Regions from separate parts of the Blautia sp. SC05B48 genome, predicted to be linked through region 3. Evidence: riboswitches for the same ligand, from Rfam matches in the RefSeq annotation. Region 3 holds a riboswitch; each other region holds the start of a gene.
What was found. A riboswitch is a leader RNA that binds a small molecule or an ion and turns the genes downstream of it on or off. The one in region 3 is predicted to bind cyclic di-GMP.
Positions count from the first base shown of each region.

Region 1 (2,270 bases), 1.1 Mb from region 3:
TGAACCAGCAGGTTACTACTAAGATCCCCAGCGGGATATCTGCGTCCGTGGAAATTGCAAATAAGACTGGAGAAACGGATACGGACCAGCATGATATCGCCATTGTATATGGAAAAAAGACTACATATATCCTCTGTGTGATGTCAGAAGACTGTAAACCTGGGGACGCAGTTTCGCATATCCGGGATATTTCCGGTATTGTTTATAATTATCTGAATATGGACCTTGACCAGGGGTGATCTGTGAGTTAGAATAAAAAACAGCTGAGCAAGATCCTGATGGATATTTCCGACAGAGAAGTATCCGAAATGTTCGTGAAAGGAGAATTCTATTATGAAGACAGTACATACAGACAAAGCACCTGCAGCAATCGGACCATACTCCCAGGCTATTATCCATGGAGATACGCTTTACACATCCGGTCAGATCCCGGTGGATCCGGCAACCGGAGAGGTAGTTGGAACAACCATCGAGGAGCAGGCTGACCGTGTTATGAAGAATCTCGGAGCAGTTCTGGAAGCTGCCGGTTCCAGCTATGAGAATGCAGTCAAGACAGTATGCTTCCTTGCAGATATGAACGATTTTGCGGCATTTAATGAAGTATATGCCAAATATTTCGTAAATAAACCTGCACGTTCCTGTGTTGCAGTCAAGACACTGCCAAAGAACGTTCTCTGCGAGGTAGAAGTGATCGCAGCAATCTGATGATTTGATAAAAAATCCCTGTTGTCTGATTTCAGTCAGACAGCGGGGATTTTTTTCGTGGGGATAAAGTATTTTTCTCTGTTCTGGAGTGCACTCCTTTTTTGTTTTCAGGTGTTGAAACGGTAATATTTTTCTTGTGTACAGTAGAGCGCTATAGTATAATAAGACCAGTTTTTTGGTATACGTGTAAAAGCTATAATAAGGATGATCGGCAAACCAGATGAAAATCTGGGACGCAAAGCTACAGGGCCTGTAAAATGGCAGCCAGTTGCATGAAATGACGTGCACTGTCTGTGAGACGGTGCTTTTTTATGGTGTTATTCGGTTATGAACAAGCAGCGAAGCGGATTGCGAATATCCGCTGTGATCGAAAGTCATTCTTATGGACATTATGATGCCGGTAATGAATGGTTATGAAGTTGCAAAGACAATACCGATCATTGCAATGACAGCAAATGCATTCACGGAGGACAGAATAAGAGCAAAAAAAGCAGGGATGGATGAACATATTGTTAAGCCTGTTGATCTGGGATTACTGATAAAAGTAATTCATAAATTGGTGGAATGTAATTGATGTAGCAATGATAAATAAGCAGTGAAACATAATAGGAGGACAAAATTATGACAATACAGGAATGCTATGAAGCTATCGGAGGAAATTATGAAGATGTTTTAGGACGCCTTCGAAGCGAAGCACTGATTCGGAAATTTACATTAAAGTTCCTTGAGGATCAGAGTTACCCGCAGTTAAAACTGGCATTGAAGAATAGAAATTATGAAGATGCTTTCCGCAGTGCACACACATTGAAAGGGGTTTGTCAGAATCTTTCTTTTGACCGTCTGTATGAGGTTAGTAATGAGTTAACAGAACTTTTGAGAGATAGAACCGGAGCGCAGCCGGGGATATCGGAGGCAATGGAAAAAGTAACAGAAGTATATGAAATGATGATTGAAGAAATAAAGAAGGGACTGTCGAATTAAGTGATGCGACACGACTTTCTGTTTATGACCGGGTGTCCGGAATATCATAAAACCCACATGGATAAAGGAAATAAAAAATATGGATAAAAGACAAAAGATCCTGATCGTAGACGATTCAGAATTTAACAGGGATATGTTGAAGGAGATTCTCAGAGAAACTTATAATTACCTGGAAGCTGAAAATGGAAATCAGGCAATTCAGATTATGGGAGAAAATCCGGGAATCGATCTGATGCTTTTAGATATCAATATGCCACAGATGAATGGTTTTGAAGTTCTGAAATGGATGAACCAAAGTCGGTGTATAGATGAAACTCCGGTAATCATGATATCTTCTGAAGATGCTGTTGATACGATGCGTAAGGCATATGAGCTGGGAATCACGGATTATATCACACGACCGTTTGATTCTGTGATTGTAAAGAAAAGAGTTCAGAATACCCTTGGACTCTATATGAAGCAAAAGCATCTGATCAATGTGGTTTATGATCAGGTTTACGAAAAAGAAGAAAATAATAATATTATGATCCGGATTCTGAGTAATGTATTGGGATCACGTAACAGTGAGAGCAGAGAACACATCC
Region 1 covers NZ_CP040518.1:37,617-39,886, reverse strand. Annotated here, with positions in the region: gene EYS05_RS00200 (serine hydrolase) at 1-239, shown strand, start outside; gene EYS05_RS00195 (RidA family protein) at 334-705, shown strand; cyclic di-GMP riboswitch class I at 906-981, shown strand; partial or broken gene EYS05_RS00190 (response regulator) at 1,079-1,279, shown strand; gene EYS05_RS00185 (Hpt domain-containing protein) at 1,327-1,686, shown strand; gene EYS05_RS00180 (response regulator) at 1,766-2,270, shown strand, end outside.
Region 1: another riboswitch for cyclic di-GMP. It lies ahead of EYS05_RS00190 (response regulator); the one in region 3 lies ahead of EYS05_RS12335 (hybrid sensor histidine kinase/response regulator).

Region 2 (2,270 bases), 1.5 Mb from region 3:
GCCGGTGTGTTCCGGAGCATCTTTTTTTCTTTCTGGTAATAGCTGATCTTGTCCGCGAGCATCTGGTTATAGATAAAGCGGCTGCAGCCGATTGTTTTCTCTATCTGAACTCTCTGCTCTTTATTTGGATAGATCCTTATTTTTACGGCGCGGTTCATTCTTCTCACCTTCTGTATTTTATAACCATCACCAGGTGATAGTATAGTAGAAATACTGAATGGGAATTATTGTCTAATTCCATTATATTTATCATTCATTTTCTTTTATCGACTGATATGTATTTATGAACTAATTGTTCTTTTTTAGTATACTACATCAGGGGGTGGAGAACAAGTGTTTCTTTTGTACTATAGGGATTTTTTGAGCAGATATGCCCAGATGTGCAATTCATCTCACCACCTGAAGAGGTGGGAGAATTCTTGCTACATTTGTTAAAAATGCAGAATGAAATGAAATTGACAGATGAAAGTTGGAACAGTTATCAGCAAGGAAAAGGTAATGAAGAGTATCAGAAGTATATGGAAGATCTGACAGAAGAGCGGGAGGAAGTTTTAAGGATATGGAACAATCTGAATACAAATGAGCAGGAAACAGTAATGTCAATGCTTCATGGATTTCGAAAGTAGGAGAACAGTTCGAGTATATGTATCGGCTGTTCTTTTTTGTTTTTCGGGTGCTAAAACGGTAAATTTTTCTTGTGTATAATTGAACGTTAAAGTATAATAAAATCAATTTTGGGCATAAGATTAAAGCTATAATAAGGAAATCGGCAAACCAGATGAAAGTCTGGGACGCAAAGCTACAGGGCCTGTAAAATGGCAGCCAGTTGCATGAAATGGGGTGCACTGTCTGTCTGACAGTGCTTTTTTAACGATGTTATTTCATAGACGTAACAATAATGATTTTATCAGGAAAGAATAAGGAAAATAAAAGTATGAAAAAGGTAAAAAGTTGTCTGACAGCAGTGGTGTCAGGTGTACTTGTAGCAACTGCTGTCTTGTCTGGATGTGGACAGTCAAAGAAAGAAGTATCTAAAAATGATGATCATCTTACCGTTTATCTGTGGGAAAATCGTTTGATGAAAAATATTGCACCCTATATCCATGAACAGTTCCCAGATCAGGATATTGAATTTATTATTGGGAACAATGATACCGATTTATACAGTTATTTTAAAGAACATGATGAATTACCGGATATCATAACAGTACGGCGATTTTCTGGAACAGATGCACAGGACTTACAGCCTTATCTTATGGATTTTGCTTCTTATGATGTTGTTTCCAAGTATTATTCCTATGCGGTGCAATATTATAAGAATGCGGAGGATGAAATCCAGTGGCTGCCAATCTGTGGTATTCCGCAGACGATCATTGCCAACAAAACACTGTTTGATCAGTATGGCGTAAATATTCCAGAAAATTATGAGGAATATGTACAGGCCTGTCAGCAGTTTTATGATAATGGCATAAAACCGTATTCCATGGATCTTGGTGAAGACTGGTCTAATAATGAAATCATCCAGGCAGCGGCAATCGGTGAGTTTACAAGCCTGGATGGTATTGAATGGCGAAACGGTGCAGAGACTGCAGCGGATGAAGTAAAGTTTGATGATACATTATGGAAACGTATTTTTTCAGAAACCAGTCAGTTTCTTAAGGACTCGCACTTTGGTAAAGAAGATATCAATATTGACGTCGATACAGGAATCCAGATGTTTGTCGAGGGAAAATCAGCAATGTTTCATGGACATCCGACGGTTATGCAGCAGCTGCAGAAACAGATGGATGCGGATCTGATCCGTATTCCTTACTTTTCACAGACATCGGATGAATCCTATGTGTACATGACTCCGTCCTTAAACATTGCATTTAACAAAAACCTGGAAAAAGACCGGGAGAAACTGGATACTGCACTGGATGTGCTGGATTGTATGATTTCAGAAGAGGGGCAAAAGCTGATTGCGGATGGAAGCGGTGTTATTTCATTGAATACAGATGTTCCAACCATGATGCAGGATGTGCCTGGACTGGAAGAGGAAATTAATAATAATGCTGTTTATATCCGGTATTCCGCTCAAAAATCATTTGATGCAAGTCTTGAGGCTGTTCACGGATTACTGTCAGGGGAAATGGATGAAACACAGGCTTATGATACTTTTTGTAGTGCAATGAATCGTAAAGATCCAGAAGAAAAAGCAACGGTGAATTTTGAAAATGAATATTCCATTTCACTGAACGATAGAAATGGCCGTGATGCAGCATCTTCCA
Region 2 covers NZ_CP040518.1:425,177-427,446, reverse strand. Annotated here, with positions in the region: gene EYS05_RS01870 (RNA-guided endonuclease TnpB family protein) at 1-158, opposite strand, end outside; partial or broken gene EYS05_RS01865 (IS200/IS605 family transposase) at 167-241, opposite strand; gene EYS05_RS01860 (hypothetical protein) at 450-626, shown strand; cyclic di-GMP riboswitch class I at 759-834, shown strand; gene EYS05_RS01855 (ABC transporter substrate-binding protein) at 935-2,270, shown strand, end outside.
Region 2: another riboswitch for cyclic di-GMP. It lies ahead of EYS05_RS01855 (ABC transporter substrate-binding protein); the one in region 3 lies ahead of EYS05_RS12335 (hybrid sensor histidine kinase/response regulator).

Region 3 (2,270 bases):
ATGCCGGATCAATTCATCCCACGTATGACTCTGTTCAAAGACGGTCATCAGGGACGGTTCAACCTTAAAGGTATCAAAAGTATTCGCTTCCAGATTCACATAATACTCGCACAAATCTGCTTTCGTAAAAGCCCGGTGGAAAGCAGCAGATTTTTGTGCCTGCATGATTTCTTTTTTCTCCCCATCAATGTTAATAAAAATCCCGGCAATCCTGCTGGCAGAACCATCCAGACGGCGTATTACTTCTGCCGATGCCCGAAACCACTGGTATTGATTATCCTTCATTCTCATACGATACTCTACCTGGTATTTTATCTGGTTCGTCTTATCCTTAATTGCCGCCTGAAGCTGCACCATTACTCTTTCTTTATCCTGTGGATGCAGAAGATCTGACCAGGATTCCAGTTTATTCGGAAAGTCCAGGGTGTCATGATAGCCAAGCATTTTTCGAAATTCATGACTCCAGTTTGCATTCACAATCTCACTGTTTTCGTCACAGTCAAAATACCAGAAGCCGGAACAGATAGCCTCATTGAGCAGTGCCAAATTTATATGATCCCAGTTGACCTGTACGGACATAACCCAGATCTGTCTGCCCGCCTCATCTGTCGCATCCTCTTTACAAAGCCGTACATTATTCACTGTACCGTCTGCTGCAAGGATCTGTGCTTCCCCTGTTCCGTGAAGCTGCAAAAAACGGTCTCGCTCCAGTATATCTTCCTCGTCATAAAAGAAGTTTCTCAATGAGCCTTTTGTCTGTTCCATGAAAGTATCGAATGTATATCCTGTACTATGCAACAGCAGATTATCCACAGACAAAATAGACAGGTTTTGGTCATAAGATCCTGTCATTATACCTACCCCGCCATTATTTTCCAGTGTTTTCTGTACGGCCTGTGACATGGCCTGTGTCTGCCCCGTTACAGTCTCACCTAAGGAATATATTTTGTCTTCATAATTTTTCATTTTATAAAAGTCCTCTCTCCGTCTTATGCCTTCTTCATCCTGCTTTTATCTGTATACAGAAAACCTGTCCCTGCTAGTTTTGTTACCCATTTTTGCATACAAAAAGGACATCTGCCAAAATCTGCCAGTGTCCCTACTATATTCTTTAAAATCACACATCTATATAGTATAAAAGGTATCGGAATCTCTCCTGTTCAAACATCTTTTCCATATATTATGATGATATGGAAACAGTGGCAACCGGCTGACATGGTCAAACTTTCTGACTTTAGTCCCTTCTGGCTTTGCGGCCCTGCCTTTCAACAGGTTTGCCTTTAAAATAATTTTCATTTTTTCCAAAAATAAAATACCATGTGGTTTTTCTTACGTCAATAATATTTTGGTGGAAAATTTACATATATTTTAACCGAATCAAGTAACTCCCCTGTGGAGGTTGCGAAAAGCAATAAGCAGTGGGTGAGGACCTGCTTGTATCAGGAAGAGTTCAAGCTCAATGTCATCAACTGAATATCTTTATCCGATAATGACTTACTATTTCATTTGACATGAGCGCACAACCTTCATTGAAGTCCCAAAATGAATGATTTGCATATCTATGTATTAAAACTTTGCTATCGCAGAACTTAATTCTACTATGATGACAATTAAAAATTGTATAATTTATTCTTCTCTACAACAAATAAATCTGATTGCTTTAATCCAAGCGCGCAAAAGCAGGAGGATGCACATATTTTCTGATCTGTCCTAACAGACCCGTCAGAAATTCCTGTGCCTGACCTCTTTTTTTGTGCGCTTTTTTCGCCTCTTCTATCCGAGATCCGGCACTGCCATGTGCATCCCCCTTTCGGCAATCGTCACGAAAGGAGTCCCCTATGGCAAAAAAATCCCAGGAAACAGCCGACGAAAAGAAATATTTTGTACTCTTTGAAACAGATGAAGAAGGCATCCGCCAATTTCAGTCCTGTTCTGATCAGGACAGATCCGCGCCATGCTCTCTAAGATGTGCATAGAAGGCAAAATGGTTCCCGCCCTCAAACTGGAAGTCAATAAAAAGCCTATGATGTTTTCAAACGAGAACAATGGATGCAGGAGCATCATTACAGAATAGAAAACCGCTGTATCGTCAGCGGTCAAAACGGAAAAGCAAGATTCTGCCTCATCAGAATCCCCAACCCCTCATACACTCCGGACAACGGGCAGCCCAAAACCTTATCTAACAGCTGTACTGCCTGTCCGTACAACAATAAGTTCAATCTTCTGAAAGGAAAAACCTGCTTTTCAACATTATCCGTCACGGATAATGA
Region 3 covers NZ_CP040518.1:2,667,440-2,669,709, reverse strand. Annotated here, with positions in the region: gene EYS05_RS12335 (hybrid sensor histidine kinase/response regulator) at 1-966, opposite strand, end outside; cyclic di-GMP riboswitch class I at 1,199-1,289, opposite strand; gene EYS05_RS12330 (hypothetical protein) at 2,050-2,270, shown strand, end outside.